One region of the Leisingera sp. F5 genome, then DNA from elsewhere that is predicted to be linked to it. Evidence: riboswitches for the same ligand, from Rfam matches in the RefSeq annotation. Region 1 holds a riboswitch; each other region holds the start of a gene.
The links. A riboswitch is a leader RNA that binds a small molecule or an ion and turns the genes downstream of it on or off. The one in region 1 is predicted to bind cobalamin.

Region 1 (7,671 bases):
TCCAGCAGCGACGCCATGGAATTTCCCATCTGCGCCATTGCCGGACGGACCACATTCAACAGCCGCACCCCCTCGTTGGTCAGCGACACACCGCGGTGCTCGCGCCGGAACAGGGCAATGCCCAATTCGGTCTCAAGCCCTTTGATTTTCTGCGAGACCGCCGATTGCGTCAGCCCCAGTGCTTCGGCTGCGCCCGTAAAGTTTCCATGCCGGGCCACCAGGTCGAACGTGTGCAAAGCGACCAGGCTGTAGCTCAGCTTCCTATTAATGCTGCTAATGTCATTCATAAATTATTGCCTACTGCAAAAGGCAGAATTTTTGTACCAGAAAATGCCCTGTGTAAGATCTGCTAAGCCGTAGCCCCGGGCGGCATCAATGGGCAGATCAACAGAAAACAGGGATTCTTCATGTCAATCAAACCTCCTTTAACGGATCTGCCGATCGGCACGTCCGACAGCGGATTTTACCGGGGCTTCAGCCAGATCGTCACCATTTCGTCAAAACTGATGATCGGCGGGCTGGTGGTCTGGGCCATTGCCTTTCCCGAACAATCCGGTGCGGTGCTGAATTCGATCAACGGCTTCATCCTCTCCTCCTTCGGCGCCTGGTACATCTGGACCGTGGCACTGTTCGTGCTGTGCTGCATCGCGCTGGCAATATGGCCCACCGCCGGGCGGCTGAAGCTGGGCCAGGACCAGGACAAACCGGAGTTTTCCAACTTCTCGTGGTTTTCGATGATGTTCGGGGCCGGTATCGGCGTCGGCATGCTGACCTGGGCCGTGGCCGAGCCGATCTATCACTGGAACAACAACCCCGAAGTGATCCAGGGCCTGACCAATGGCGGCGCGGCGGATAACATCCGCATGGCCTATAAATGGTCATTCCTGCATTGGGGGCTGGGCGCCTGGGCCTGCTATGCAATCGCCGGGCTGGCACTAGGGTTCTTCAGCTACCGCCGCGGCCTGCCGCTGACCATGCGGTCGTCGCTGACGCCGCTGTTCGGCGCCCGGCTGTCCGGGTCCATCGGCCATCTGGTGGATATCGTCGCCGTGGTCGCCACCATCCTTGGCGTCGCCCAGACCCTGGGCTTCGGGGTGGAGCAGTTTGTCTCTGGCCTCACCCGTATTGGCATCGGCGGCCTGACCAACGAGGCCGGTACGGCCAATACCGCAGGTGTGATCGTGGCAATCCTGGTGATCATGCTGGCCTCCACCGCCTCGGCGCTGTCCGGCGTGGGCAAGGGGATCAAATGGCTCTCCAACATCAACATGGTGCTGAGCATCGCGCTGCTGAGCTTTTTCCTGCTGTTCGGCTCCACCTTCTTTGGCCTGCAGGCGCTGGTTGTCGGGCTGTGGGACTACCTGATTGCGCTGCCGGATATGATGTTCCGTGTCTGGACCGGCGACGGCAACCCGGACAGCGTGGCCACAAAACTGGAAGGCTGGCAGGGCGGCTGGTCGGTGTTCTACTGGGCCTGGTGGATTGCATTCGCCCCGTTTGTCGGCCTGTTCCTGGCCCGCATCTCCAAAGGCCGTACCATCCGCGAGTTTGTGCTGGGCGCCATGATCGTGCCCTCGCTGATGTGTTTTGTCTGGTTCACCTGGGCCGGCGGCACCGCCATCGACCTCGAGCTTTACGGCGGCGCAAACGGCCAGATCGCCAGCGCACCCGATGGCGACAAGATCTTTGCCATGGTACAATACATGCTGTCGCCCTGGGTCGGCTGGGCGATGTCGGTGATGATCGTGGTGCTCTTGATGACCTATCTGGTCACCACGGCGGACAGCGCGGTGCTGATCGTCAACACCATCAACGCCGCCGGTGACGAAGGCCCCAAGGCCCGCCCGCATATCATCTTCTGGGGTGTGGCGCTTGGCGCGGTGGTGACGGCGCTGCTGCTGGTCGGCGGATTGAAGGCAATCCAGACCGCTATGGTGATCGGCGCCCTGCCCTTTTCGGTTGTGATGGTGCTGCAATGCGCGGCCCTGATCAAGGCGATCTACAACGACGGCCGCCGCGAACAGGCAGGTCTGGCTACCACCATCACCCAGGAGCCGGCCGAGTAAGGCATCTCCCCGTGAATGGCCGCTGGCGGGCAGGGCGGCCGTTCGCACTCTCCATATCTGCTGCCCGCACCTTTTCCGGCGCTGAGCACAGCAACAAAGGAAGCAAAATGACCAAATTCTACAACAGGGAAACTCTCCACCCCGCCGCCCGTATGCATGCGGAAGAAGCGGCCCTTGGCAAACTGGACCGCCGCGAGTTCCTGTCCCGCGCAACCGCGCTTGGGGTGACCGCCTCTGCCGCCTACGGCATGATCGGCCTCAGCCAGCCGGTGCAGGCGGCAGTCAATCCCCAGCAGGGCGGCACCATCCGCATCCAGCAGGTGGTGCGCGCGCTGCTTGACCCGCCGCTGTTCAACTGGCCGCAGCTGGGCAACCTGGTGCGCGGCTATCTGGAATATCTGGTGCAATACAATGCCGACGGCACCTTTGAACCGCGTCTGCTGGAAAGCTGGGAGGTCAACGAGGATGCCACCGAATACCTGCTGCACATCCGCCCTGGCGTGAACTGGAACGACGGCCGCGGCACCCTGACCGCCAAGGACGTCGCCTATAACTTTGCCCGCTGGTGCGATGGCAAGTGGGAAGGCAACTCGATGGCGGCCCGCATGGGGTCGCTGCAGAACGAGGCCGGCGACGGCCCCGCCGAAGGCGCGCTGGAGGTGGTCGACGACCTGACGCTGAAGGTAAAGCTCACCCGCCCGGATATTACCATTATCCCGGCAGTCACCGAATACCCCGCCGCCATCGTACCGGACGGCTGGTCGGGCGATCCGGGCGCCGATCCGGTCGGCACCGGGCCTTATAAGCTGGTGGAATACGAGGTCGGCGTGAAAGTCGCGCTGGAAAAGAACACCGATCACGAATGGTGGGGCGAAGGCGCCTATCTTGACCGGATTGAATTCATCGACTTCGGCACCGATGCCTCCACCCACCTGTCGGCCGCCGAGGCCGAAGAAATCGACATGACCTACGAAACCGTGGGCGAATATGTCGATATCTTCACCTCCATCGGCTGGAACGTGAGCGAGTCGGTTTCTGCCAATACCCTGGTGCTGCGCACCAACCGCGACGCCGAGGTCGATGGCGCGCAGCCCTATGCCGACGCCCGCGTCCGCCGCGCTCTGGCGCTGGCCTGCGATAACGCGGTGCTGCTGGAGCTGGGCTATGACGGCCGCGGCACCCTTGCGGAAAACCACCACGTCTGCCCGATCCACCCGGAATACGCCGACATTGGCGCTCCGGTGCGCGACGCCGACGCCGCGCGCCAGCTGATGGAAGAAGCCGGGATGCTCGATTTCGAGCATGAGCTGTACTCCATCGATGACGACTGGCGGCGCAATACCACCGATGCGCTGGCAGCACAGATGCGCGACGCAGGCCTCAAGGTCAAACGCACGGTGCTGCCCGGCAACACCTTCTGGAACGACTGGGACAAATATCCCTTCAGCTCCACCGACTGGGGCCACCGCCCGCTGGGGGTGCAGGTGCTGACACTGGCCTATAAAACCGGGGTGGCCTGGAATGAAACCGGCCTCGCCAGCGCCGAGTTCGACAGCATGCTGGAGGCCGCCTCAGCCATTGCCGATGCCGATACCCGCCGGGGGCATATGGAGAAGATTGAGCAGTTCATGCGCGAGGACGGCACCGTGATCCAGCCCTACTGGCGCTCGCTTTACCGTCACGCCCGTCCCGGTATCATCGGTGCCGAAAGCCATCCGATCAACGAAATCCACGTGCACAAGCTGGCACTGGAAGCCTGATCAGGCCTCGAATAGAAGGGCGCGCGCCAGACCCGGCGCGCGCCCGTTTTCATCAGATATCGACCTCTACCCGGCCAATCGGGTTGGAACAGCAGGCCAGGATATAGCCCGCCTCCACGTCTTCTTCCGAGATGCCGCCGTTGTGGACCATATGCACGTCGCCCGCGGTTTTCTTGACCTTGCAGGTGCCGCAGATGCCAAAGGTGCAGCCCGACGGGATATTCAGCCCCGACGCCTTGGCCACCGCCAGCACGGTGTCGGTCTCGGTGCAGGCCGCCATCACACCGGAGGCCGCAAAGCTGATCTCGGCGGCAGCGGTCTCTTCCGGCACCACATCGTCGATCTCGGGCGCATCTGCCGCAGTCTCAACCGGCGCGCCAAAGCTCTCCTGGTTGTAGTTCTCCATGTCGAAGCCCAGGCCGTTGAGCATGTCGCGCACCGCCTGCATGAAGGGTTCCGGCCCGCAGCAGTAGACCTCGCGCTCCAGATAATCCTGCGCAATCAGGCCCAGCATGATCTGATTGAGCTGGCCGCGGTAGCCGGTCCAGACCTGATAGGGGTCGTCCTCCTCCACCACCAGGTTCAGCTTCAGCCCCGGCAGCCGCGACGCCATGCTTTCCAGCTGCTGGCGCGCGATAATCTCGCTGGGGCGCTTGGCGCAGTTGATAAAGCAGATGTCGGGCGACTGGCCGCGGTCAAACAGATACTGCGTCATCGACAGGCTGGGCGTGATGCCGGAACCTGCAGAGATGAACAGGAACTTGCCGTTCGGGCGCTTGGGCAGGGTGAATACACCCGCCGGTCCCGACGCTCGGATATGCCTCCCCGGCCTCAGGTGGTCCAGCATCCAGCGGGTGCCGATGCTGTCGCCCTGCGCCTTGACCGTCACCGAGATCGACAGCGGGCGCGAGGGCGAAGAGCTGATGGTGTAGGTCCGCCAGACGGTTTCACCAGGCACCGGCAGCTCCAGCGTCAGAAACTGGCCGGGCTGGTACTTGAACCACGCACCGGACGGCGCGCGGAAGCTGAAAGTGGCGGTGTTTGGCGCTTCCGGCACAACCGAGACGCATTCCAGCATCTCGTCGTCCTTCCACGCCAAGGTTTCGTCCAGCGTCTCGAAATTAGCCTGCAGTCCCATGTGCTTACTCCGCCGCGATCAGGTGACGGCCGGTCAGCGCGCGGGTCAGGTGCTCGGCATACCAGTTGGAGAACTGAATGACGCCGCTTTCCTGCACTTCCGAATACGGACCGGGTTCATAGGCGGGGGAGTTGATGCCCTGCTGGTTGTCCTCGACCACGATGCGGTCCTCGTCATTGGTCGCCATCCAGACCTCGGTCAGGCGCTTGATGTCATAATCCTGGCCCTCAACCGCGTCTTTGTGCACCAGCCATTTGGTGGTGACTTCGGTCTCGGTCGGGCTGATCGGAGTGACCCGGAACACAAGAGAATGATCCGGCAGGAAGTGGTTCCAAGTTGTCGGATAGTGGAACTTCAGCAGCGTGCCGGCATCGGCAAAGGGCACCCGGCCCAGCGGCTTGGCCACCGCGGCCTTGCCATCCATGGTATAGCTTTCCGCGCCCTCATTCAGCGGCATCCGCGCCAGCCGGTGCTGACCGCGCGCATCCATGCGGAACTGTGCCGGGCAGCCTGCCGCTTCGATCCGGTCAAAGTGCTTTTGCAGATGCGGCGGGGTCTCGCCGCCCTCAACGCCAGTGACAGACGGATCTTCCGGGAAGCTCCGGCACAGCGCCGGGTGGTTGCCGCCGCAGTGATAGCATTCGCGGTTGTTTTCCCAGACCAGCTTCCAGTTGCCGTTCTCGATGATCGAGCTTTCATAGGCGACCTTGGCATTGCCCAGGTCATGCGGCTCCAGATAGGGGCGGGCGACGTCGGCAAAGGCGTCAAAATCCGGTGCCTCATCCGCCAGGCAGATATAGATCAGACCGGCCAGATCACGGCAATGCACCGGCTTCAGCCCGTGTTTGGAGGCATCGAAATCCGGCCCCATGTCCCGCGCCCACAACAGCGAGCCGTCCAGCTCATAGGTCCACTGGTGGTACGGGCAGACCAGCTTGGGAGAGCTGCCCTTTTTCGCCTTGCACACAACCGAACCGCGGTGGCGGCAGGCGTTGTGGAAAGCACGCACTTCGCCATCAGTGCCGCGCACGATGATGACGTTATACGACCCCACCTGATGGGTCACATAATTGCCCGGTTTCGGAACTTCGCAAGCGGGAATGGCAAACAGCCACTCGCGGTAGAAAATCTGCCGCATGTCCAGATCCAGCACCCCCGGATCGGTATAGAACGCCTGTTCCATGGAATAGTTTTTCTGCCGGGCCACCAGTTTGGCCAGAATCTCGCTGTCCTGAAGCATTTGCTTCTCTCCTTTGCCGCATCCCCGCGACGGGTTGGCTGGGTGCAGGCATGGGGAGAGAGATTGCAGGCCGCACGCCCGCAACCGCCCTGCCGCCGCCCGCGGTTGACGTTGTCTTGGCAAGGCTGGTTTCCGGACTGTCCCGGGGCCATTCGGCGGCGGGGCCTGGCACCTTCCCGAAGCGCTTGCTTCAGTGGTCATTGCCATGCCTTGCCCGGGGTCACCGTTGCGGGGGCAGTGCCGGAATTTCACCAGCTTCCCAATTCTCCGCCCCGAAAGGCGGCACCTTGCTACCCGCGGTATTGCCCGATTTCCAACAAAGGGACGGAGACAAATCCGACCCGCGAAAACCGGAAAAAGACATGCATGTTTCTTGCGCCCAAGGGGCAGAACACGCCCGGAATCTCAAACCGGCACCTGTCAGTCTGTTTGCGGCAAGACGCTGAAGTCGCAAGCAGACCCACGCGACTCGCGCAACCGAATCGATTCGCCCTCCACTGCGCAGCCGCCGCATGCCCTTTGCCGGCACGTCAAAGCGGCACCTGCAGCCCCGCTTTGACCCGGTTCACAACCACATTGGAGTGAAACCGCCTGATGTTGGGATTGTCCGTGAACACCTGGCGGCTGAAATCCTCATATGCCGCCATATCCGTGGCCGTCACAATCAGAATGAAATCCGTGTGCCCAGTCACATAATAGCATTGCTGAACGTCTTCGAGCGCCAGCATGGACCGGCGGAACTCATCCAGAAGGTCGGTGCGTTCCCGCTCCAGCTCAACCTCGACAATAAAGGTCATCGGGCGGCCCACCGCTTTGGCCGACAGAACGGAAATATCCGCCTCGATGACGCCTTCCTCCCGGAACCGCTTCAGCCGCCGCTGAACGGAAGAGCGCGAGATCCCGGCAAGGCTCCCCAATTCATCAGCCGTCAGCCGGTTGTCCCGCTGAAGAATCGCCAGAAGCCGTTTGTCCGCATCATCAAGAATACTTGGCATACTGCTCACTCAACATCTAAGTTTCGATCACTTTACCCGAAGTCTGATAAGCTTTCAGGAATTTTGCCCGCAAACCTGCACTACTCTTGGCACCACAAACATACCTTGCCCGCCAAAGGACCTATCATGCGCAAATTGCCCGAACTGTCCCACAGACACGCCGACCACCGCAGCTACCCGCCCGGGGTTGCCTATATGGACGGGCAATACTTGCCGATGCACGAGGCAAAGCTATCGGTGCTCGACTATGGCTTCCTGCATTCAGACGCGACCTATGATGTTGCGCACGTCTGGGAGGGTGCCTTTTTCCGGCTGGAAGACCACCTGAACCGCTTCTTCCGCGGCATGGATGCGTTGCATATGTCGGTGCCCTACGGCAAGGCGCAAGTGACCGAAATCCTGCACAATTGCGTGGCCCTGTCCGGGCTCAGGCAGGCTTATGTGGAATTCATCTGCACGCGGGGGACCTCGC
Region 2 (7,671 bases), on a different contig from region 1:
AGCCTCGGCGGCGACCTCCGCCGCCAGTTCCTCCGGCGTGCGGATACGCTTGATCTTCGCCTTGGGGAAGCTCTCCAGCACCGCCTGCACCAGCGGATGGGCAGCGGCTTTCTCGCGCAGGGCGTTCTCGGCGGCGTCGCGGACCTCGGCAATGGTGGCTGCGTCACCGTCCGGTGCGATCGACACCACCCAGCGCGCACCGGTCCAGTTTTGCAAAGCGGTGCCAAGCCGGGCAGCCAGATCACGGGGCGCCTGGGCTGACGGGGTGAATTCGATGCGGCCTGGCTGGTAGGAAACCAGACGTACACCGCCTTCGACCTCGACCAGCAGTTTCACGTCGCGGTTGGTGCGGATCAATTCGACCACATGCTCAAATGTCGGAAAGCGGGCCAGCGCAGAGCTGACCTGCGGTGCCAGGGCTGTCACAGTGCCGCCGCCGCCATGGGCCACAGGCGCGCTGCCAGCGGGGGCGCCTTGGGCGCCGGCGGGTGCGCTGCCGCCGAGCGCCTGGCCGCCCATCCCCTGCATTGCTCCACCGCCGCCTGGCCCGCCGGGGCCGGGGGGTGGCGGTGGGGGCGTGTCCTGCAGTTTGCGGATCAGCTCCTCCGGGCTGGGCAGATCGGCCACATGGGTGAGCCGGATCACCGCCATCTCGGCAGCCATCATCGCGTTGGGGGCTGCGGCGACTTCCTCAAGCGCTTTCAGCAGCATCTGCCACATACGGGTGAGAACGCGCATCGCCAGCGCATCCGCCATCGCCTTGCCGCGGGCGCGTTCATCCGGGCTGACAGTGGGGTCCTTGGCGGCATCGGGCGTGATCTTCACAACCGAGACCCAATGGGTGATTTCAGCCAAATCGCGCAGCACCGCCAGCGGGTCGGCGCCTTCGGCGTATTGGCCGCTGAGTTCTGTGAGGGCCGCCGCCGCATCACCGCGCAGGATCATGTCCATCAGGTCCAGCACCCGGCCCCGGTCAGCAAGCCCCAGCATGGCGCGGACCTGGTCGGCGGTGGTCTCCCCTGCGCCATGGGAAATCGCCTGATCCAGCAGCGAAGTCGCATCACGGGCCGAACCTTCGGCGGCGCGGGTGATCAGGGCCAGCGCGTCCTCGGCAATCTGCGCGTTTTCAGCCCCGGCGATCTTTTGCAGCAGGGCAATCATCACTTCCGGTTCGATCCGGCGCAGATCAAACCGCTGGCAACGCGACAGCACCGTCACCGGCACTTTGCGGATCTCGGTGGTGGCGAAGATGAACTTCACATGCGCGGGCGGCTCCTCCAGCGTCTTCAAGAGCGCGTTGAAGGCGCTGGTCGACAGCATGTGGACTTCGTCGATGATGTAGATCTTGTAGCGGGCCGAAGCGGCGCGGTACTGCACGCTATCGATAATCTCGCGGATGTCGTTCACGCCGGTGCGCGAGGCCGCGTCCATCTCCATCACGTCGACATGGCGGCCTTCCATGATCGCAGTACAATGCTCGCATGTGCCGCAAGGGTCGGTGGTGGGGCCGCCCTGGCCGTCGGCGCCGATGCAGTTCATCCCCTTGGCGATGATCCGCGCGGTGGTGGTTTTACCGGTGCCGCGGATGCCGGTCATGATAAAGGCCTGGGCAATGCGGTCGGCGGCAAAGGCGTTTTTCAGCGTCCGCACCATGGCGTCCTGCCCCACCAGATCGGCAAAGGTCTCGGGCCGGTATTTGCGGGCCAGAACCTGGTATTGGGATTGGCCGGATGCGCCGGGGGTGCCGCTGGGGGTATCGTTCATGATGTCTCGTGCCGGATTCGGGATGCGGGGCGTCCGCGTTCCGCGCAGGGTATTGAAGCGCGCTGCATTCGTCCACCGGTGATAGGGCCGCCGCGGAGGCGCAAAAGGGCTTTGGGATTGCGCGCTTAACGCTTAGGCTGCAAAGGCAGGGGACTGCGGGGGAAATGCAGGAACGCAGCGGCTAAGGAGGCGGTATGCGATCTGAAGACATCCCGGAACTTGCGGCGCAGGACGGTGCAGCGTCGGCAGGTCTTACTATCCACGCGCTGTCAGCAGGCGGCGGCATTCTGGCGCTATGCCCGCTGCCCGGGGCGGGCGGCGATTACCGCGGCGACCTGATCCAGATCTATCAATGGAAGCCGGGGCTGGTGATCTCGATGACCACGGAGGCAGAGCACGCAGCCGCAGGCGTGCCGCGGCTGGGGATTGATGTTCAAAGCATGGCCTGCCGCTGGCTGCACCTGCCGGTGCCGGATTTCGGCGTCCCGCCGCCGGGCGTGGCAGCGAAATGGGCGGCTGCCAGCCGGTCTGCGCGCCAGGCATTGGGCGGCGGCGGCCGGGTTCTGGTGCATTGCAAGGGCGGCTGCGGGCGCTCCGGCATGGCGGTGCTGCGGCTGATGATCGAATGCGGCGAGGAACCGGCGCAGGCGCTGGCGCGGCTGCGCGCAGTGCGGCCCTGCGCGGTTGAAACTGAGGCGCAGCTGGACTGGGCCTGCGCGGGACAAATTTCAAAGCGCTGAAGGCAGCGCCTGACCCCGAGCGGATGCGAAGCGCCCTCCTGTTTGGCCAGCGGTAAACCTCTGGTGTGACGGGAAGGCGGGGCGTTTCAGTCTGTTGAGGTGCGTGTTACAGCGCCAGCATCTGTTCCGCCTGCAATGCCTCCGTGGTTTTCGGCAGCGCCTCCATCAGCGCGCAGGGGCGGGTGTCCAGCTTGGAGGCGGCAAACCCGGTGCCGTCGCGGCTGAGGATGGCATCGGCAAAGCGGTCCAGCCCGTCACGCGGCGCCTCTTCACCGACGCCGCAATAGAGCCGGATCCGGTCGTGGCTGGCGGCAAATTGCGCCGGGCAGTTGCGCGGGCAGCCGTCCAGAGCGGTGGTGCCGGTGATCTCGAAATCCTCTTGTGTCAGCGGCTTGGCCTTGGTCATCGCTTCGGCCAGTTTGGTGATCATCCGTTCCGCCGCGGGGCAGGGGCGCCCCAGGTATTTGCAATCTGTTGCCGCATAGAAATGCGTCTGGTCGGTCCACATCATATCTGCGCCCTCCGCGCGTGGCACGGGGGTCATGGGGACAAGAGCTCGGATGAAAGGCGGATCGAAGCCGCCGCAGCCATCAGACCCTGTCCGGACACCCCGCCCGGGTTCGAGTTACACGTCTGATGGCAGGTCTCCTGACTTGCGGGTCGTCGCTTTCCCGATCCTTCCCGGCCTTGTTACGGGCCAGTGGCTCTATCGGGGTCGCTCGCCGCTTACAGTTGCGGGGGCAGCCGCGGAATTGGCCTGTTTTTGCGCAGGCCGCACCGTGTTCCCTTTTCATCCCGGACACAAGATTCTGTGGCACGGGAACCATCACTACAAGCGGTAGCGGTTTCTTCCGCGAGTCGTCAATCGTTTTTCTGCATCTGCAAATACAGCCCGCGGATCACATCCGAGTCGCGCCGCACCCGTGCCAGCTGCCAGCCGCCCTGCAGCAGGATATAGAAATTCTCCGCCGCCGCGCGGGCTTCTTTTTCTGCCAGGCCCAAGCGCTGGCCATGGCGGGTGGTTTCAGTAATCCAGCCCTCGAACAGATGCGCGGCGTGCTGGTGGAAGGCGTCGTTTTCCGGCCCTTCGAACAGGGTGGCAGAAACCGGGCAGCCGCTCCATTTACCCTGTTTGTCGAACAGCTTGGCCAGCTTGTAGCAGACCGTCTTGGCACCCTCCCGGAAGGTTGGCGCCGGAGCAAAAGACGCCTCGATCAGCAGCAGCATCTGCCCTGACGCCCAGTCCGCCGCGGCCAGCGCAAGGTCGGATTTACCGTTTGGGAAATGGTGATAAAGCGAGCCCTTGGGTGCCCCTGCCTCTGCCAGCAGTTCCGCCAGCCCGGTGCCGCTGTAGCCCTTGTTGCGGAACAGGCCGGCAGCGGCGCGGATCAGCCGCTCGCGGGTCGGCGGCGGGCCGGTCCCGCCTGTCTCAGCTGTCGTTACGTCAGTCATGGCGGCAGCTTGACAGCATTAGACCGATTGGTCCAGACACGGGTTAGACCAATCGGTCTAGGAGGCTGCCATGCTGGACAAAAGTGCAGAACATACCGCGGTTATCCGCGAGGAAGCCCTGCGGTTTGCCTCGGGCGGCCACATGCTTGCGGGGCGGCTGTATCATCCGGCGGGGCAGGCGCGGGCGGCGGTGGTGCTGAATGGCGCAACCGGCGTGCCGCAGCGCTATTACCGGCATTTCGCGCGCTGGCTGGCAGCCGAGCAGCACGTGGCCTGCCTGACCTATGATTACCGGGATTTCGGAGACTCGGCGCAGGGACATCCGCGCCATTCCGATGCGACAATGGCCCAATGGACGCTGGAAGATCAGCCAGCTGCCCGGGTTGAAATGCAGCGGCACTATGCGGGCGTGCCGTTGTGGGTTATCGGCCACTCGCTGGGGGCAATGCTGATGCCCCTGCAGGATGGCCTGAAGGACGTCGCCCGCATGATCGTGGTTGCGGGCGGCTTGGTGCATCACCACGATCATCCCTGGCCCTACCGCGCGCTGGCGCTGGCTTTCTGGTTCGGCCATGTGCCGCCATTGGTCCGTGCCTTGGGCTATCTGCCCGGGCGCGCGGTGGGGTTCGGGGCCGATTTGCCCGCCGGGGTTTACTGGCAATGGCGGCGCTGGTGCACCACGCCCGGCAGCTACCTGCCGGAAACCGGCTCGGCTTTGCCGTTGCCCAAATGGGAAGACACCGGTGCGCCGGTGGATCTGTTTGCGATGGCGGATGACGATGTTGTGCCGCCAGCGGCCGTCTGGCGTTTGGGAGACGTCTTTGGCGGCAGCAGGCAGCGCCGGACGGTGCTGGTACCGCAGGAGACTGGTGTGCAGAAGATCGGCCACCTGGGCGCCTTTGCCCGCGCCAATGCAGCCCTGTGGCCGCGGCTGCTGCCGCAGCAATAGTGCGGCGCCCCGCCAAATCTTGGGGTCAGGCGGTGCGGTTCAGCCGTTCCTCGGTGATCCGGGCATAGTCGGCCAGCCGCAGCTTGAACCGGCGGGTGAGGTTGCTGCGGGCCAGTTTCAGCGATTGTACCAGCAGCCGGCCGGTCAGGGTGGTGGGGGTCAGTTTCAGCTGCACCGACATCCTGGTCCGCCGCGGCGACAGCGCCAGCAGCTCAACCTCCAATTGGCCGTCCAGGCCGCTGCCGCCGCCCGTCAGCGACAGCCCGGTGACCGGGGTATAGGACGCCAGCGTCAGCCGGATGTCGCGCTGTTTGCCGCGAAACCGAAAGCCGATGTCCCAGGCCAGGCCGTTTTCCGGATGGGCGGTATCGCCGGTCCGCTGCACGTCGATGCCGCGCCGCAGAGCCGAGCGCTCCAGCAGGCCGAAATCAGAGATCGCGCCAAAGACGTCGGCAATCGGTGCTTCGATATCTTCTTTGCTTTGAAATTCCATGCGCGCCTGCCTTGGTTGCGCTGCCGTGCCGGCGCGCCGTTTTCGGCAATATGCTATTTAGTCCAGGGTGTCCGCAAGCCAGTTCTTGAGCAGAAAATGCGCAATTGCCCCCTGACGTGACGGCCTTAGGACCGGGTGTTCGCCGGCAAAGACCGTCATCATGTCCTGGCGGCTGACCCACAGAGCGTCTTCGATCTCAGCCGGGTCGATGGCGATGTCCGTGCTCAGCGCCTCGCCCGCGCAGCCGAACATCAGCGACATCGGAAAGGCCCAGGGCTGGCTGGACAGGTAACTGACGGGCCCGACCTGCACGCCGGTTTCTTCAAATGTTTCGCGGCGCACGGCAGCTTCCAGCGTCTCACCCGGTTCGACAAAACCTGCGAGCAGCGAATACATCCCTTCGGGCCAGCCGGGCGAGCGGCCCATCAGCACAGCATCGCCATGGGTGATCAGCATGATCACCACCGGGTCGGTGCGCGGGAAATGCGGTGTCTTGCAGGCGGGGCAGATCCGCTGCCAGCCCGCCTGCGCCATGTCGCTGGGGGCGCCGCAAGCTGCGCAGAACCCGTGGCTGCGGTGCCAGGCCAGAAGCGCCTTGGCAGTGGCGGCCAGTTCCGCCTCCAGCGGCGTGAGGCAGGTCATGACCCGGCGCAGCTCGGCAAAGGCGTGGGATGCAGGCAGATCCGGGTGCTGCTGCTCGCTGGCATCGGCAAAACTGTTGAGCGCCTCCTGATCCAGGTCTTCGGGCTGCCAGCCGCTGATATCGCAGGCAAAGCACGGCGCGCCGCCGGGTGCCAGGCCAAGAAACAATGCGGCATCCTTGCAATCAGCGGCCAGCGGATGCGCCGGACTGGTCCAGGCCAGCCCGCCGGGCAGATCCGCATCCGTTTCGCGGCGGGTCAGCGGTTTGCCGCGCCACATCAGCAGAACTTGGGCTTCCGGGCTGTTCCAGGCCGCTTCCAGCGCTGCGGGATCCGTGCGCAGATGGGCCGCCCGCTCCAGCCCGCCGCCGCCGAATGTCACTTGTTCTGCGTGTTTCATTGCGGCTCTCCTCTGGCTGCTGCGGTTTCACTGGGCGCAACGGATGGAATAGCGCCATCCATGGCAGTGTGCCGCAGGCGTTGCCAGCAATCGGCGGCGATCTGCGCTTGCCTGTCACTGCACCGCCACACCTGCCGGGCGGGAATGGCGGCTTTTCACTGCAGGACAGGGGGCGTCCGCCCCTTTGCTGCGCCGGCAGCAGGAAAAAATCAAATGCAGCAAAAAGGGTTCTTTGCAAATCGTTAAAACGCTGATTCAAATAGCCGCAAAACAAGAGCGGCACCGAAGGGTGCGAAAGGAGCAGCGGCAGTCGGTGTCAGCGGAATTTCGGACATGACAAGCGGGGCGCGCGCCTCGCAATCCCGGACCACAACCGGGCAGTTGCACGTGCTGGCCACTACGGACCTGCACTGCAATCTGCTGAGCCACGACTATTATGCCGACCGCCCCGGCGGGGCCATCGGCCTGTCCCGCGCTGCCACTTTGATCAGCCGCGCGCGCGCAGAGGCTGACCGTCTGGGCGCGGCCTGTCTGCTGGTCGACAATGGCGATGGCTTCCAGGGGTCGCCGCTGGGTGACATCGTGGCGGGTGCCAAAGGCCCTCACCCCCTTGCGCGCGCATTCCGGTTCTTGAAATATGATGCCGTCGGTCTTGGCAATCATGATTTCGATTTCGGCCTGGAGGCGCTGGCGGGCGTTCTGAAAGACGTGGCATGCCCGGTGCTGTGCTCAAGCCTGACGGCGCGGCAGCCTGATCTCCGGCTGCCCTTCGTGCCCTCGGCGGTGCTGGAGCGGGCGGTGCCTGGCTGCCCCGGTTTACCGCCGGTCCGGATCGGCCTGTTTTCGGTGCTGCCGCCGCAGACCCTGATCTGGTGCGGCAAGGCGCTGCAGGCACAACTGGCCGCAGGTGCCATCGTTGAAACCGCCGCGGCCCAAGCCCGGCGGCTGAAGGCGCAGGGCTGCGATCTGGTGCTGGCGCTGGCTCATACCGGAATTGACGGCAAGACCAGGGCAGGCCGCGGTGAAAATGAACTGGAGCAGCTTGCGAGCCTCCCGGAGATTGACGCCGTTGTGGGCGGCCACACGCATCTGACGCTGCCGGATCCCGCGCACCCCTTTGACAAGCCCGTCGTGATGCCTGGTGCGCATGGCTCGCATCTGGGTGTTCTGAGGCTGGATCTGGAGCATCGCAGCGGGGCTTGGCATCCTGCCGGCGGCTCTGCCAGCCTGCA
Region 3 (7,671 bases), on a different contig from region 1:
AAGGCGCCTCCGGTTCATCGACCAGCCGCAGCAGGTAGTGATGCTGGGGTTTGGCTGCGAATTGGGTGAGGTTCTGTTTACCGATCGCCAGAAACACCCGCGCCGCGGCCTCGGGCAGAGCATTGACGGCTTCATCAATAGTCCCGACGTGAACCCAAGTGTCGCCCTTGCCCGCCTGCCAGGCCGGGCGTTCAAAGGCGCAGAGGTTCACGCCCGCCGTTTTGCAGGCTTGTACCGCATTGGTGCTCATTTGCGCTGCGAACGGGTGGGTTGCATCGACGGCATGGGTGATGGCTTCGGCTTTCAGATAGGCTGCAAGCCCGTCCACGCCGCCAAAGCCGCCAACACGGGTGGGCAGCGGTTGGCTGACCGGCTTGGCCGTGCGGCCGGCGTAGGAGAACACCGCATCCGCGCCTGCCTCAGCCAGGGTTTTGGCGAGCGCCGAGGCCTCGGTGGTGCCGCCCAGAAGAAGGATGCGTGTCATGTCTGATCCATGGCTTACGATAATCGGTCTGGGCGAAAATGGACTGGAAGGCTTGGGCGATGCAAGCCGGAAGGCGCTGGCGGAAGCCGAAGTGATTATCGGCGGCCCACGGCATCTGGAGCTGGCTGGCGCGGGAAGCAAAGGGCAGCCCTGGCCGGTGCCCTTTTCCACTGAACCCGTGCTGGCTGCACGCGGACGGCGCGTTGCCGTGCTGGCCTCGGGCGATCCGTTCTGGCATGGCGCTGGTGGCTCGCTGATGCGGGATCTGGAGGCGGGTGAATGGGTGTCGCACCCGGCGCCATCGTGTTTTGCGCTGGCGGCAAACCGGCTGGGCTGGAAGCTGGAAGAGGTGCTGTGCCTTGGACTGCACGCGGCGCCTTACGCGCGGCTGCTGCCGCTCTTGGGCCGGGGGGGGCGGGTGATCTGCACCCTGCGGGACGGGGCGGCGCCTGGGGAACTGGCGGAGTGGCTGGTTGCGCATGGTCAGCCCGATGCCCGGCTCTGCGTGATGGAGCGGCTTGGCGGCCCCAAGGAACGGATGTTCCGTACCACTGCCGGGGAGTGGGATGTGCCGCCGGGGGGGGCTCCGGTCCTTATGGCCATCGAGGCCATGCGGCCCGGGCTGCCGCAGGCGGCGGGGCTGGCGGATGACCTCTTTGCCAGCGATGGGCAAATCACCAAACGCCCCGTCCGGGCGCTGACGCTGTCAGCGCTGGCGCCGCGCGCGGGTGAACTGCTGTGGGACATCGGCGGCGGTTCCGGATCGGTCTCGGTGGAGTGGTGTTTGGCGGCGCCTGGCGCGCGGGCGATTACTTTTGAGCCGCGCGACAACCGTCTGGCGAACATCCGCGCCAATACGGCGGCGTTTGGGCTGGACCACCGGATGACGGCGGTTCTGGGCAAGGCACCGGATGTGCTGGACGGCCAGCCCCTGCCCGACTGCGTGTTCATTGGCGGCGGCGGGTCGCAGGCTTTGCTGGACCACCTGTGGGAAATTCTGCCGGAAGGCACCCGGCTGGTGGCCAATGGTGTCACACTGGAAACGGAAACGCTGCTGATGCAGGCCCATGCCGCGCGCGGCGGGCAGTTGTTGAAAGCTGAAATCGCCGAGGCGGGCCCGCTGGGGTCGATGCGCGACTGGCGGCGGGCGCGGCCTGTCATTCAGTGGAGCGTCACGCGATGAAAGTGGCGGGGATCGGGTTTCGCAGTGCTGCCACAGCGGCGGATTTGCAGGCAGCGCTGGCGCTGACCGGGGAACGTGTGGATGCGCTGGCCTCAGTCGCGGAGAAGGCCGCGGCGTCTGCCATGCAAGAGTTTGCGCAAAGCATCGGCCTGCCGGTGATTGCGCTGCAGGCGAGGGATATTAGCGGGGAGCAGACCTTGACCTGCTCACCCCGGATCAAGGCGCGGTTCGGCACCGGGTCGCTGGCGGAAGCCGCGGCGCTGGCGGGCGCGCGCCATGGGGCACCGGAGGCGCGGGCGCGCCTCCTGGCCCCCAGAGTTGTCACCGCGGATGGGCTTGCCACCGCGGCCATAGCAGAAAGACTTGAGCCATGACCGTTCACTTCATTGGCGCCGGACCGGGCGCTGCCGACCTTTTGACCCTGCGCGGGCGCGACATCCTCGCCGCCTGCCCGGTGTGCCTTTATGCGGGCTCGCTAGTGCCGGAGGAAATCCTGAGCCACTGCCCCGCGGACGCGAAGATCGTGAACACCGCGGCGATGGACCTGGAGGCCATCGTGGCAGAGATCAAGGCCGCGCATGAGGCCGGTCAGGATGTGGCGCGTCTGCACTCTGGCGATCTGTCGGTTTGGTCCGCGATGGGTGAGCAGATCCGCCGCCTGAAAGCCGAGGGCATTCCCGTGTCAGTCACCCCTGGTGTGCCGTCCTTTGCCGCAGCGGCTGCGGCACTGGGAACCGAACTCACCCTGCCCGGCCTTGGCCAGTCGGTAGTGCTGACGCGCACGCCAGGGCGCGCGTCCTCGATGCCTGCGGGCGAGTCGCTGGAGAACTTTGCCAAGACCGGCACCACGCTGGCGATCCACCTTTCGATCGGCAATCTGGATCATGTGGTGGAGAGCCTCACGCCCCATTACGGTGCCGGTTGCCCGGTGGCCGTGGTCTACCGCGCCAGCTGGCCGGATCAGCAGATCATCCGGGCGACGCTGGAGACACTGAAAGGGTCCTTGGACGAAAAGATCTCCCGTACTGCGCTGATCCTGGTGGGGCCGGTGCTGAAGGGCGAAGGGTTTGACGAGAGCTGCCTCTATTCCACCGAATACGACCGCCGCTACCGACCGCAAAGCGCGGACAGCCCGTGGTCAAGCTGGAGCCATGGCGATGACTGATATGAACCCTCCCGGACTGATGATCTCGGCGCCCTCCTCGGGCACCGGCAAGACCACGGTGATGCTGGGCCTGCTGCGCGCGCTGGCCGAAGACGGCCTCGTGGTGCAGCCCTACAAGAGCGGGCCGGACTATATTGACCCGGCGTTCCATCTGGCGGCTGCCAAACGGCCAAGCTTCAACCTCGACACCTGGGCGATGGACGCGGGCCTGCTGGATGCGGTCACCAGCCAGGCCGCAGGTGCAGAAATCTGTATCGGCGAGGGCTCGATGGGGCTGTATGACGGGGTGGCGACGCGGGGCCAGTCGGGTTTTGGCTCCTCAGCCGAGACCGCCAAGCGCATGGGCTGGCCGGTGGTGCTGGTGGTAGATGTCGGCGGCCAGGCGCAATCCGCTGCCGCCACGGCGCTGGGGTTCAAGAACTATGACACCGATGTGCCCTTTGCCGGAGTGATCCTTAACCGGGTGGCAAGCCCGCGGCATGAACGGCTGACCCGTCTGGGGATGGAAAAGGCCGGTATCACGGTGCTTGGCTCCCTGCCCCGGCGCGGTGATCTGGCGCTGCCGGAACGGCATCTGGGACTGATCCAAGCGGTGGAGCATCCCGATCTGGAAGCGGCCATTGCAGGCTATGCGGCGTTCCTGCGTGAGAATGTCGATCTGGAGGCGATCAAATCGGCGGCACTGGCGGGGGCGGCCCCGGCGGCGGCGGCACTGCCCCTGCCCCCAGCCCAGCGGATTGCGCTGGCGCGGGATGCGGCGTTTTCCTTTACCTATCCGCATCTGCTGACCGGATGGCGTGCAGCCGGGGCAGAGATCCTGCCATTCTCGCCACTGGCGGATGAGGCGCCCGCGGCGGACGCCGATCTGATCTGGCTTCCCGGCGGCTATCCTGAGCTGCACGGCGGCACGCTGGCGGCGGCAGAAAACTTCCGCACCGGGCTGCGCAAACATGCCGAAACCAAGCCGGTGCATGGTGAATGCGGCGGCTACATGGCCCTGGGCGAGGCGCTGATCGACAAGGAAGGCAACCGGCATCAGATGGCCGGGCTTCTGGGTCTTGTGACCTCATACGAGAAGCGCAAATTCCACCTTGGCTATCGCCGGGCCGTGCTTCAGGCCGGCATGCCGGGTTTTGCTGCTGGCACTGCGCTGCGCGGCCATGAATTCCACTATTCCACCATTCTGGATGAACCCGATGCGCCGCTGGCCAATGTCATGGACGCGGACGGCAACCCGGTGCCGGAAACCGGATCGGTCAAGGGCCATGTCACCGGCACCTTCTTCCACCTGATCACCGGAGAACAGGCATGAGCGGGTTTGTCAGCTTTGTCTCTTCCGGCCCCGGCGATCCGGAGCTGCTGACCGTCAAAGCGGTCAAACGGCTGGAAGCCGCGGATGCGGTGCTGTTTGACGATCTGTCCTCGGGGCCGATCCTGAGCCATGCCCGGAGTGACGCCGATCTGGTCGGCGTCGGTAAACGCGCAGGCCGCCCCTCGCCGAAGCAGGATCATGTCAGCCGGCTTTTGGTGGATTATGCCTCTTCCGGCCTCAATGTGGTGCGGCTTAAGTCCGGGGATTCCGGCGTTTTCGGACGGCTGGAAGAAGAGATCGCCGCGCTGCGCGAAGCAGGCATCGCGTTTGAGATCGTGCCCGGTGTGACCGCAGCCTCGGCTGCGGCAGCGGCGGCAAACATCCCGCTCACCCGGCGCAAGACCGCGCGGCGGCTGCAATTCATCACCGGCCACGATGTGACCGGCGGCCTGCCGGACGATCTGAACATGGCGGCGCTGGCCGACGCCGAGGCCACCACCGTGGTCTATATGGGCAAACGCACCTTTGCAGCGCTTGCGGAAAAGCTGATGGAAGCGGGCCTGCCGGCAGAAACCGATGCGCTGGTTGCGCTTGGTGTCTCCACGCCCGAACAATCGCTGCACCGCCACAAGGTGGGCGAGCTGCCTGACATGCTGCGGGCGATGGAAACCACTGCGCCGGTGCTGATCCTCTATGGCCCGCTGGCCGACCAGGACCTGGCCGAGGGATGAACGCGCCGATCCTCACTCTGTGCCGTACCTGCCGCGACGCGGACCCTGCCCTGCCCGGGCAGGCCGCCGCAGTGCTGGAGGCGGCGGGGGTGAAGGTCAAGCTGCAGCAGGTGGACTGCATGTCCGGCTGCAAACGCCCGCAGACGCTGGCTGTGCGGCAGAGCGGCAAGACCGCCTATCTGTTCGGAGAGATCACTGCAAAAGACCTGCCGGACATCCTGACCTTCCTGCGGATGTATGGTGAAAGCGCCGACGGCAATTTTGCCGACGCCCGTCCGCTGGGCAATTTGCGTTTCAAGGCGATTGCCCGCATCCCGGCCGAAACCGCCTGAATAGCTGTGCTGCGTGACGCTGAAAGGCTGCAAACTGGCGGAATCATTCTTGACCCGGCGGCGCCCCGCGGGGCAGAACAATCCGACACGGTGTCTGATAGTGCCTAAGCACTGGGACTGAAACGGGAATGAGGACGGTGGACCAAATCGCGGCACCGAAGCCTCAACCGCCCCCGCGACTGTGAGCGGCGAGCGGCCTTCCAATATCCACTGGCGCAAGCCGGGAAGGAGGAAGGCAGCTGCGACCCGCGAGTCAGGAGACCGGCCGTGTAAGGACGCAACAATCTGCCGTCGGGTGTGACGGCGAGGAGGACTAGAAATGACGACCAAAACGCTCAAGGCATCTGCCGCCGGCACGACCTTCATCCCGGCACTGTTTGCCGTGGTTCTGGGCCTGGGGATCATCACCCTGACCGGCCATGTTCAGGCATCCGCTTTGCATGACGCCGCTCACGATGTGCGCCACGCAACCGGCTTCCCCTGCCACTGAGACCATGTTCAGTCGTATTCTGATCAGCGGCTTGTTCGCTGGTGCTGCAGCAGGGTTGATTACCGCCCTGCTGCAGCTTTATTTCGTGCAGCCTGTGCTGCTGCACGCCGAGCTCTATGAATCCGGTGAGCTGGTGCATTTCGGCGCTGACGCTGTTTCAGCGCATCCCGAACTGCCCGGCTTTGATGCTGTGCGCGATGGTCTCAGCATTGTCTTCACCATGCTGACCTACACCGGCTATGCGCTGGTGCTGGTGGCGCTGATGTCGATGGCCGAGCGCCAGGGGCATGAGGTGACCGCACGCAACGGCCTGATGTGGGGCCTGGCTGGCTTCATCGCCTTCCACTTTGCGCCCGGCATGTCGCTGGCGCCGGAAGTGCCCGGGGTGGCAGCTGCCGACGTCGGCGTGCGCCAGATCTGGTGGACCATCACCGTGGCGGCAGCTGGTGTCGCGATGTGGCTGATCGCCTTTGGCGGCAATCTGGTGAGCTATCTGGTTGCAGCCCTGCTGCTGATGGCGCCGCATGTTGTCGGCGCACCTGAGCCGGAGACGTTCTCAGGTCCGGTTCCGACCGAGATCGGCGCCCTGTTTGCCGCTCGTGCCTTTGGCATCGGCATGGCCGCCTGGGCATTGCTGGGCAGCTTTGCCGGCTACTTCTGGCAGGCTGAAGGCAAGCGCGCGGACGCCGCTGCCTGATCCCGCCCCTCTTGCTCCCCGCCGGCCCGGAACCGGCGGGGCATTCTTTTTTTCGAGGATGACAAAATGTCCCGCTCTCTCGCTCTTTTTGCTATCGGCCTGGTGTTCGGCGGCGGCGCCGGTTTTGTGACGGCTGCCGGCAATGGCATCACCTTTGACGGTCATGATCATGGCGATCCTGCGCATCATGGCGGCAGCAATGCCGAAATGGCAGCCCATGACCATTCCCAGGCCGTCAGCCTGGCGGCGGGCCCGGATGCGCCCGGTGTTGCGGTCCAGCTGCATAAGGACCCGATGGCCGGCTGGAACCTGCAGGTCACACCGCAGAACTTCCGCTTTGCGCCCCAGAACGCCTCTGCCGCGGATGCAGACGGCGAAGGCCATGCGCATGTCTATATCAATGGCGAAAAACTCGCCCGCCTGTACGCCGGCTGGATGCATATTGCATCTCTGCCCGCAGGCGCCGAGGTGAAAGTTTCGCTGAACACCAACAGCCACAGCCCGCTGATGATCGACGGCGTGCCGGTCGAAGCCAAGGTGACCGCCCCGGCCGACAGCGAAGGCTCCTGACCGCAACTGCAGGCTTGCAGACAACAGCGCGCGGCCCCATAGGGGGTCATGTTTTCATGCTAGAGGCCCCGTGATGATTGAGCTTTCCCTGATCGGCATCGGCACCGGCAACCCGCAGCACATGACGCTGCAGGCGATCGACGCATTGAATGCGCAAGACCTGATCCTGATCCCCAACAAGGGCGCGGGCAAGGATGATCTGGCGGGGCTCAGGCGGGAGATCTGCACCCGGGCCATCGAGGGCGGCGGGCCGAAGATCGTCGAATTCGCCCTGCCGATGCGCGACGAGGCCACCAAAAGCTACCACCGGCGGGTGGATGACTGGCATGACGCCATCGCGGAAATCTGGTGGCAAAACATCACCGCGAACCTGCGCGAAGGCGGCAAGGCGGGCTTTCTGGTCTGGGGCGATCCATCGCTTTATGACAGCACCATGCGGATTGCTGAGCGGCTGAAGACGCTGGCGGACATCAAACTGACAGTGATCCCCGGCATCACCTCGATCCAGGCACTGACCGCGGCGCACGCGATTCCCGTGAACGAGATCGGCGCCCCCTTCACCATCACCACCGGGCGGCAATTGCGCGAAAACGGCTGGCCGGACAGCGCTGATACGTTGGTGATCATGCTGGACGGGGAATGTTCGTTCCAGTCCATTGATGCGCAAGAGGCAGAGATCTTCTGGACCGCTTACGCGGGCATGGAAA
Region 4 (7,671 bases), on a different contig from region 1:
CCCGGCGACCGCCGCCAGCCCCCAGTTGCGGCAGAAGTGTCCCAGGGCAATCACCGCGATGGTGACCGCGATCCAGCTGGCGGCCGGCAGCAGCACCTGCGGGGCCGGGCCGGGGCCGTACAGAAAACCATGCGCCAGCAGGCTCAGCATCAGCTCATAGGGCTGTTCGATCAGCCAGGCGATGGCGCGGGTGGCATCGGTGAAGGACACCGGGCCGATGGCCGCGTCCTCCACCAGCCAAGACATGGCGGAAGATATACGGGTTTTGAAGGGGATCACCCAAGAGGAGGGGATCTTGATCAGCCAGCGCGCATCCAGCGCCTTGGCCAGATCGCGGCCGAACCAGCCTAGCAGGATTGTGACCAGCACCAGCCCCCAGGCTGCGGCGCTTTGCCAAGTCAGACGCGCTTTCATGCCGCTTTCCCCGCGCCGAACAGCACGCGGGCCACCGCTGTGCGGCCGATGCTGCCGATGATGCGCCCGTTTTCATCGCACACCGGGCGCGGGGCATCTGCGGCGATGATCTGCTCTGCCACCTCCGATACCCGGGCGGCGGCGGGAACCGGGGGGCCGTCACCGTCCGTGCCCGGGGTCATGATGCCGCCCACCGTCAGCACCTTGGAGCGCGGGATGTGGCGGGTGAATTCAGCGACATAGTCCGTGGCCGGGTTCAGCACCAGTTCCTCAGGCGTGGCAATCTGGATGATCTCGCCGTCCTTCATGATGGCGATACGGTCGGCAAGGCGCACGGCCTCCTCGAAGTCGTGGGTGATGAAGACGATGGTCTTGTGCAGGCGGGCCTGCAGGCGCAGGAATTCGTCCTGCATCTCGCGGCGGATCAGCGGATCAAGCGCCGAGAACGGCTCGTCCAGAAACCACAGATCAGGTTCCGTCACCAAGGAGCGGGCAATACCGACGCGCTGCTGCTGGCCGCCGGACAGCTCGCGCGGGTAATAATCCTCGCGGCCTTTGAGGCCGACCAGTTCCACCACCTCGCGGGCCTTGGCGTCCGCCTCGGCTTTGGGCGCGGCCTGAACGGTCAGCGGGAACATCACGTTCTGCAGCACGGTCAGATGCGGCAGCAGGGCAAAGTGCTGAAACACCATGCCCATCTTGTGGCGGCGGATTTCGATCAGTTCCTGCTCGCTGGCGGTCAGCAGATCCACACCGTCAAACAGCACCTCGCCGCCGGTCGGCTCGATCAGCCGCGACAGGCAGCGCACCAGGGTGGATTTGCCGGACCCGGACAGGCCCATGATGATGAAGATCTCGCCTTCGGCAATGTCGATGCGGGCATCGCGCACAGCGCCGATAATACCTGCCTTGCGGATCTCCGCGCCGCTGGGGGACGGGTTGCTGTTCAGAAACGCCTCGGCATTGGCGCCATAAAGCTTCCAGATGTTGCGGCAGGAGAGTTTGGTCTTGGGAGACATCAATGCGGTTCCTGGACCGGTCCGCAGAAAGCGGCCGGGTTGATTGACGGGACAGGAGAAAAGACCGGGGCTGCCGGAGAGCGTGCAGCAGCCCCGGGGAGTGAGATCAGTTGCCGATCCAGCCGGACCAGCGGTCCTTGTTTGCGGTCATCCATCCGGACACCACTGTATCGATATCGACGCCCTCCAGATCCGCCTTGCCGACCATGGCGCTCATCTCTTCGTTGGTAATCTGGTAGGACTGAACGATCTCATAGGCACCCGGCCATTTTTCCGGCAGTCCGGCCCAGGCCGCCTTCCAGATCGGGCCGCGCGGCTTGCCGCAGTCATAAGCCAGATCCGGGTTCACCCCCGCCGCAGGATCAGCGTAACATTCCGCGGAATAGGGCGGGAATTCCACGAACTCGCCGTCGTATTTGGCCGGCGCCCAGTGCGGCACATAAACCCACAGGACAATCGGATCCTGGCGCTGATAGGCGGATTCAAGTTCGGCAAACAGTGCCGCATCGGTGCCCGCATGCACAACTTCAAATTCCAGCTCTAGCGCCTCGACGCGTTCCTCGTCAAAGCCGCCCCAGGTGACCGGCCCGCCGACATAGCGCCCGTAGGGGGAGGTTTCAGCAGTTGCGAATTCCTCGGCGCAGTCTTTCAGCGCCTGCCAGTCGGGCAGGCCGGGGCAGCGGTCTTTCATATAGGCGGGGTACCACCATTCCTCGATCGCCATCAGCCCGGTTTCGCCGGCGTTGACCACCTTGCCCGAGGCAGTCGCGTCGTCCAGCGCCTCGCGTCCGGTGGTTTCCCAGATTTCCATCGCCAGATGCAGGTCCCCTGTCTTCAACCCGGCAAACTGGGCGATATAGTCTGCCTGGACGTATTCGACGTTGTATCCTGCCTCCTGCAGGATGCTGCCCATGATCTTGGTGTTGATCAGCTGGCCGGACCAGTCGTGCAGTGTCAGTCTGATGGGGTCGGAGGACTCGGCGGCCCAGGCGGATGGAGCGGAAACGGCGGCTGTCAGCGCCACGGCTCCCAAAGCGTTGAAGTTTCTCAGCATAAGGAATTCCCTGATATGTGGCATTTTGTGCGATTCTTGGCGTCGCGTGCTGAGATGGTGCTGCGGTTATGTCTGTCAGTCAATAAAAAACCACAATAAGCCACAATTGTCTCTGAATTAGGCGGTTTTTGAGCAAAAAATTGCGGCGCTAGAGGTCCGTGTGTTGTTTTTTGTGGCTTTCTGGCGTAGCAACGCAACAGGAGGCCAGATGACCAAAACCCGTAAGACCACCAACCAGCGTGAAGAGGAAATCCTGCGGGCGCTGCAGCAGGCAGGCGGATCCTGCAGGGTCAGCTATCTGGCTGGCAGGCTGGGTGTGTCCAATGAAACCATCCGGCGGAACATCCGCACGCTGGAGGATGCCCAGGCGGTCCGCAAGGTTCACGGCGGGGTGCATCTGGTTGAAGATGTGAACGAGCTGCCGCTGCAAAGCCGGATGGACACCCACGCCTCTGAAAAGCAGCGTCTGGCCATCGAGGTGGCCAAGACCATCAGCGACGGGGATTCGGTCTTTTTAGACGTTGGTTCCACCACAGCCTATGTGGCGCAGGAGCTGCAGCAGCGGTCAAACCTCTTTGTGGTGACCAACTCCGTGCTGGTGGCCCATGCGCTGGCATCGCGCAACAACAACCGGGTGTTTCTGGCCGGCGGCGAGCTGCGCCCGCATGACGGCGGCGCCTTCGGGGCCGAAGCGCTGGATCTGGTGCGGCGGCTGAACGTGCAGTTTGCCATCTTTTCGGCCGGGGCGATCAATGCCGAACTGGGTTTCATGCTGCATGACCTGGAAGAGGCAAATTTGGCCCGTGTCGCGGCGGCCAATGCGCAGGTCCGGATAGTCGTTGCCGATCATGACAAATTCAACAAGCGCGCGCCGGTGTCGATCGGCAAGGATACCAAATTCGAAGTCTTCTATACGGACGCGCAACCGCCGCAGGCCATCCTGGACATGCTCAAGGCGATGGATACCGATCTGATCGTGGTCGAATAACGGGACTGCGGGCTGTCTCCGGACAGTTTGCAGTCCCGCTTTTGCGGCTGCGGCTGATGGGTGTCCCAACCCTGAAACGGCTTCTTCTGGAATTTTCCATCTGTCCGTGCCTTTGGAAACCCTCCTACCTAGGCTGCTTGCCGCAGCTGTGCCCGGGCCGCAGAATTTCTGCTGCAGAATAACTTTTTCTTGCCGCAACGAAAGGGATGCGCTACCCGCGCTTTACCGGTCCCGAAAGGGCTAAGAGGGAATCCGCGGTGCCTGCCGGCGCCAAACGGAACTGCCCCCGCAACTGTAGGCGGCGAGAGCTGTGCCATGACGTCACTGGACCAAAACAGTCCGGGAAGACGGCACAGTCATTGACCCGCCAGTCAGGAGACCTGCCGGTGAAAACCGAAAAACACCGGGCGGGGTTGTCCGGGGAGGTTGCCGATAAGATGCGCCGCCGGTTTCCGGTGCCGCAAACGGGGGCAAGGACCTCTGCCTTACCGGTCAATGCCCTTTCACCCGTTCTCCGGTCATTGACACATGGAGATCGAATATCATGTTTTTGCGTTCCGGCCTGATCGGCCTTTCCTTCATCGCTGCTGCACAGGCTGCGGCGGCCGGTGAAACCTTTCCGCTGACCATTGAAAACTGCGGCCAGTCGATCACTTTCGAGGCGCCGGCAGCGTCTTCCGTAACGGTCGGCCAGGCGGCGACCGAAGTGCTTTACGCGCTGGGGCTGGGCGACAAGGTGCTGGGCACCTCGGTCTGGTTCAACGACGTGCTGCCCGAATACGCGGACCTGAATGCCAAGATCGACCGCCTGGCCGACAACGATCCGAGCTTTGAAAGCGTGGTTGCTAAGCGGCCCGGCCTGGTTGCGGCGCAGTACGAATGGCACGTTGGCCCCGAAGGCGTCGTGGCCAAACGTGAGCAGTTCCATGATCTGGGTATTCCGACCTATGTGATGCCCGCCGATTGCGTCGGTAAGGACAACACCACCGGCGGCGACGGAACCCGCACCCGGATGTTCACCACCGGCAGCCTGTATCAGGGCATCGAGGAGCTGGCGGCGATCTTTGGCGAAGCCGAAAAAGGCGCCGAATTGGTCGCCGACTACAAGGCCCGCGAGGCGGCAGCTGTTGCCAAGGCGCAGGAAGTCGCACTGGAAGATGCATCCGCCGTGTTCTGGTTCTCTTCGCCTGAAATGGAGAGCGATCCGTTTGTGGCAGGCGAGAAGGGCGCGCCGGGTTACATGATGCAGCAGCTGGGCCTGCGCAACGTCATCGAAACCGACGAGGAATGGCCGACTGTCGGCTGGGAGACCATCGCCAAAGCCAACCCCACAGTGATTGTGATTGCCCGCATGGACCGCCGCCGCTTTGCTGCGGATGACTATGAGAAAAAGCTGGAGTTCCTGCGCAGTGATCCGGTGGCCAGCCAGATGGATGCGGTCAAGAACAACCGCATCGTCGTGATGGACGCTCAGGCGATGGATGCCACCATCCGTGCCATTCCGGCGCTGGAGGAACTGGCTGCTGAACTCAGCGCGATCGGCAACAGCCAGTGAGCGCAGCCGCCGCAATCACATGGCAGGGCGTCAAGGGCGCGTGCCTGGCCTTGCCGGTGCTGGTTGCGGCGGTTCTGGCAGGCGCAATGATCGGGGAAACCGCGCTTGCGCCTGACCTTGTGCTGTCTGTTCTGGCCAACAAGCTGGCCGGGGCAGGGCTGCCGGTTGATCCGATAGATCAAGGCATTGTCTGGAGTTACCGGCTGCCGCGGGCGCTGGTGGCGGGGGCCTGCGGGGCGGCGCTGGCGGTGGCGGGTGTGGTGCTGCAGGCGCTGCTGCGCAATGCGCTGGCCGATCCATACATCCTCGGCATCTCTGCCGGCGCCTCCACCGGGGCGGTTGCAGTGACCATTGCTGGGCTGGGCGGCGGTGCGCTGTCGCTGTCCTTTGGCGCCTTCAATGGCGCGCTTTTGGCCTTTGGCTTTGTTGCCGTTCTGGCCCGGGCCGCCGGAGCAGGCGGCAGCCGCGCGGCGGCAGCGCAGATCGTGCTGGCCGGCATTGCAGGCTCGCAGCTGTTCAACGCGCTGACTGCTTTCATCATCGCCAAGTCGGCCAATGCTGATCAGGCCCGCGGCATCATGTTCTGGCTGATGGGCAATATGAGCGGGGTGCGCTGGCCGGATGTGTGGCTGGCGGTGCCGCTGGCTCTGGCGGGCTGGGGGGTCTGCCGGTTCCATGCGCGGGCGCTGGACGCCTTTACCTTTGGCACCGATTCAGCGGCCTCGCTGGGCATTCCGGTGCGGCGGGTGCAGGTCACTCTGATCTTTGCCACCGCGCTGACAACTGCGGTAATGGTGTCGATTGTCGGCTCCATCGGTTTTGTTGGGCTGGTCATCCCCCATGCGGCGCGGTTCCTGGTTGGCCCGGGTCACCGCAGGCTGATGCCGGCCGCGGCGCTGACCGGCGCGGTGTTCCTGATTGGCGCCGACATCGTGTCCCGCATCATCATTCCGGGACAGGTGCTGCCCATCGGCGTGGTCACAGCCCTGATCGGCGCACCGTCCTTTGCGGTGATCCTGGTGCGTGGAAGAAGGGCTGCGCGATGAAGATCGAAGCCCGCAGCCTGTCTTACTCTATCCGCGGCAAGCTGCTGCTTTCTGATGTCTCATTGACGGTGCAGCCGGGAGAGACCCTGGCCTTGGTTGGTCCGAACGGGTCTGGGAAATCCACGCTGATGCGGCTGCTGGCGGGTCTGGCGCGCCCCTCGCAAGGCGAGGTTCTGCTGGCGGAAAAACCCTTGGCGCGGCTGACGCGCAGAGAGGTCGCCCAGCGGACCGCGATCGTTGAACAGCAGGCAGACACCGCCGAGCGAATTACCGCACGGTCGGTGGTGGAACTGGGGCGGACCCCCTGGCTGTCAGCGTTGAGGCCCTGGAGCGGCGAAGACAGCCAGCATGTGGAAAATGCGCTGAAGACAGTGGAAATGGAGGGGTTTGCCAGCCGCGAGTGGGCCACCCTGTCCGGCGGTGAGCGGCAGCGGCTGCACATCGCCCGCGCACTTGCGCAGCGGCCCGGGCTGCTGCTGCTGGACGAGCCGACAAACCACTTGGATATTCACCATCAGTTGTCGATCCTGAACTGCATCCGGAACCTGAAGGTGACTACCGTCGTGGCGCTGCACGATCTGAATCAGGCGCTGATGTGCGACCGGGTGGCGGTGCTGTCGGGCGGACGCCTGGTGGCGCTGGGCACACCGCAGCAGGCGTTGGCGCCTGAAACGGTTTCCGGGATCTTCGGGATCAAGGCCCGCTGGGTCCAGGACGCGGATGGCGGTGAGCCGTTTCTGTCCTTTCACTTGGCCTGAGAGTGCCGCAGCACAGGTCTCCCGCCCGTTGCCGGATGTCCTGACGGACAGCCGGCGCCCGTTGGGCCCGGCGCCGCGCTGCGGCGCGGCGAACCGGCCAGCAGTGCGACCGGATGTTTCGCGCGCGAAACATTGGGGCACAAAGGCTGACCCTCTTAGGGTCTTGCGGATTGGGCCCCTTGGGGGTCTCAGGTGTTGCTGATCTCCCCAAGGATCTTGTTGCGCTGGATCTTTCCTGACGGCCCCTTGGGCAGGTCCTGCAGGATGTGTATCTCGTCCGGCGATTTGAACCGCCCCAGCACGGAGTGGCAGATCTCAATCAGCTCCAGCGGGGTCAGGCTGGAGCCGTTGCGGATCTTGACCGCCGCCTCCACCGTCTCGCCGTAGCTTTTGCAGGGGCGTCCAAAGGCCGCGGCCTCGATCACGTCGGGGTGAGAGTAGAGGGCTTCGTCGATTTCACGCGGGGCAATGTTTTCGCCGCCTTTGATAATCAGCTCTTTAAGGCGGCCGGTGACAAAAACATAGCCGTCGGCGTCGATGCGCCCCAGGTCGCCGGTGCGCAGCCAGCCGTCCGCGGTGAAAGTGCCTGCGGTGGCCTCGGGGTTGTTGAGGTACTCCAGCATCACATTGGGGCCGCGCACGGCCAGCTCGCCTTCGCTGCCATCGGTGACTGGGTTCTGATTGGCATCAAGGATAGCGACTTCGTTGCCATAGCCGATGCCGGGGGAGCCGATCTTGCGGGTGCCGGGGGGCAGCGGGTTCGACAGGATCTGGGCGGCGGTCTCAGTGAGGCCCATGGTTTCGATAATGGGTATGCCGAAGCGGTCCTCAAACGCG

Region 2: linked by a shared signal. The riboswitch ahead of A2I95_RS14950 (hypothetical protein) and the one ahead of A2I95_RS08200 (aromatic ring-hydroxylating dioxygenase subunit alpha) in region 1 are both predicted to bind cobalamin.
Region 3: linked by a shared signal. The riboswitch ahead of A2I95_RS09770 (CbtB domain-containing protein) and the one ahead of A2I95_RS08200 (aromatic ring-hydroxylating dioxygenase subunit alpha) in region 1 are both predicted to bind cobalamin.
Region 4: linked by a shared signal. The riboswitch ahead of A2I95_RS16555 (ABC transporter substrate-binding protein) and the one ahead of A2I95_RS08200 (aromatic ring-hydroxylating dioxygenase subunit alpha) in region 1 are both predicted to bind cobalamin.

Annotation. Positions count from the first base shown of each region.
Region 1 covers NZ_LUKH01000009.1:156,753-164,423, forward strand. The annotation lists gene A2I95_RS08180 (LysR family transcriptional regulator) at 1-287, opposite strand, end outside; gene A2I95_RS08185 (BCCT family transporter) at 408-2,066, shown strand; gene A2I95_RS08190 (ABC transporter substrate-binding protein) at 2,174-3,826, shown strand; gene A2I95_RS08195 (hybrid-cluster NAD(P)-dependent oxidoreductase) at 3,879-4,964, opposite strand; gene A2I95_RS08200 (aromatic ring-hydroxylating dioxygenase subunit alpha) at 4,969-6,204, opposite strand; cobalamin riboswitch at 6,310-6,509, opposite strand; gene A2I95_RS08205 (Lrp/AsnC family transcriptional regulator) at 6,735-7,199, opposite strand; gene A2I95_RS08210 (aminotransferase class IV) at 7,326-7,671, shown strand, end outside.
Region 2 covers NZ_LUKH01000020.1:33,286-40,956, forward strand. The annotation lists gene A2I95_RS14940 (DNA polymerase III subunit gamma/tau) at 1-1,764, opposite strand, end outside; gene A2I95_RS14945 (protein-tyrosine phosphatase family protein) at 1,959-2,504, shown strand; gene A2I95_RS14950 (hypothetical protein) at 2,611-3,015, opposite strand; cobalamin riboswitch at 3,125-3,347, opposite strand; gene A2I95_RS14955 (TetR/AcrR family transcriptional regulator) at 3,366-3,956, opposite strand; gene A2I95_RS14960 (alpha/beta hydrolase) at 4,027-4,905, shown strand; gene A2I95_RS14965 (SRPBCC family protein) at 4,931-5,398, opposite strand; gene nudC (NAD(+) diphosphatase) at 5,456-6,439, opposite strand; gene A2I95_RS14975 (5'-nucleotidase C-terminal domain-containing protein) at 6,773-7,671, shown strand, end outside.
Region 3 covers NZ_LUKH01000011.1:119,383-127,053, forward strand. The annotation lists gene A2I95_RS09735 (cobalt-precorrin-6A reductase) at 1-484, opposite strand, end outside; gene cbiE (precorrin-6y C5,15-methyltransferase (decarboxylating) subunit CbiE) at 483-1,667, shown strand; gene A2I95_RS09745 (cobalamin biosynthesis protein) at 1,664-2,041, shown strand; gene cobM (precorrin-4 C(11)-methyltransferase) at 2,038-2,832, shown strand; gene A2I95_RS09755 (cobyrinate a,c-diamide synthase) at 2,825-4,144, shown strand; gene cobA (uroporphyrinogen-III C-methyltransferase) at 4,141-4,875, shown strand; gene A2I95_RS09765 (DUF1636 family protein) at 4,872-5,207, shown strand; cobalamin riboswitch at 5,279-5,492, shown strand; gene A2I95_RS09770 (CbtB domain-containing protein) at 5,527-5,697, shown strand; gene A2I95_RS09775 (CbtA family protein) at 5,702-6,394, shown strand; gene A2I95_RS09780 (hypothetical protein) at 6,461-6,964, shown strand; gene cobF (precorrin-6A synthase (deacetylating)) at 7,038-7,671, shown strand, end outside.
Region 4 covers NZ_LUKH01000024.1:10,668-18,338, forward strand. The annotation lists gene A2I95_RS16535 (proline/glycine betaine ABC transporter permease) at 1-414, opposite strand, end outside; gene A2I95_RS16540 (glycine betaine/L-proline ABC transporter ATP-binding protein) at 411-1,433, opposite strand; gene A2I95_RS16545 (ABC transporter substrate-binding protein) at 1,540-2,487, opposite strand; gene A2I95_RS16550 (DeoR/GlpR family DNA-binding transcription regulator) at 2,696-3,475, shown strand; cobalamin riboswitch at 3,685-3,878, shown strand; gene A2I95_RS16555 (ABC transporter substrate-binding protein) at 4,020-5,030, shown strand; gene A2I95_RS16560 (iron ABC transporter permease) at 5,027-6,076, shown strand; gene A2I95_RS16565 (ABC transporter ATP-binding protein) at 6,073-6,834, shown strand; gene A2I95_RS16570 (AMP-binding protein) at 7,023-7,671, opposite strand, start outside.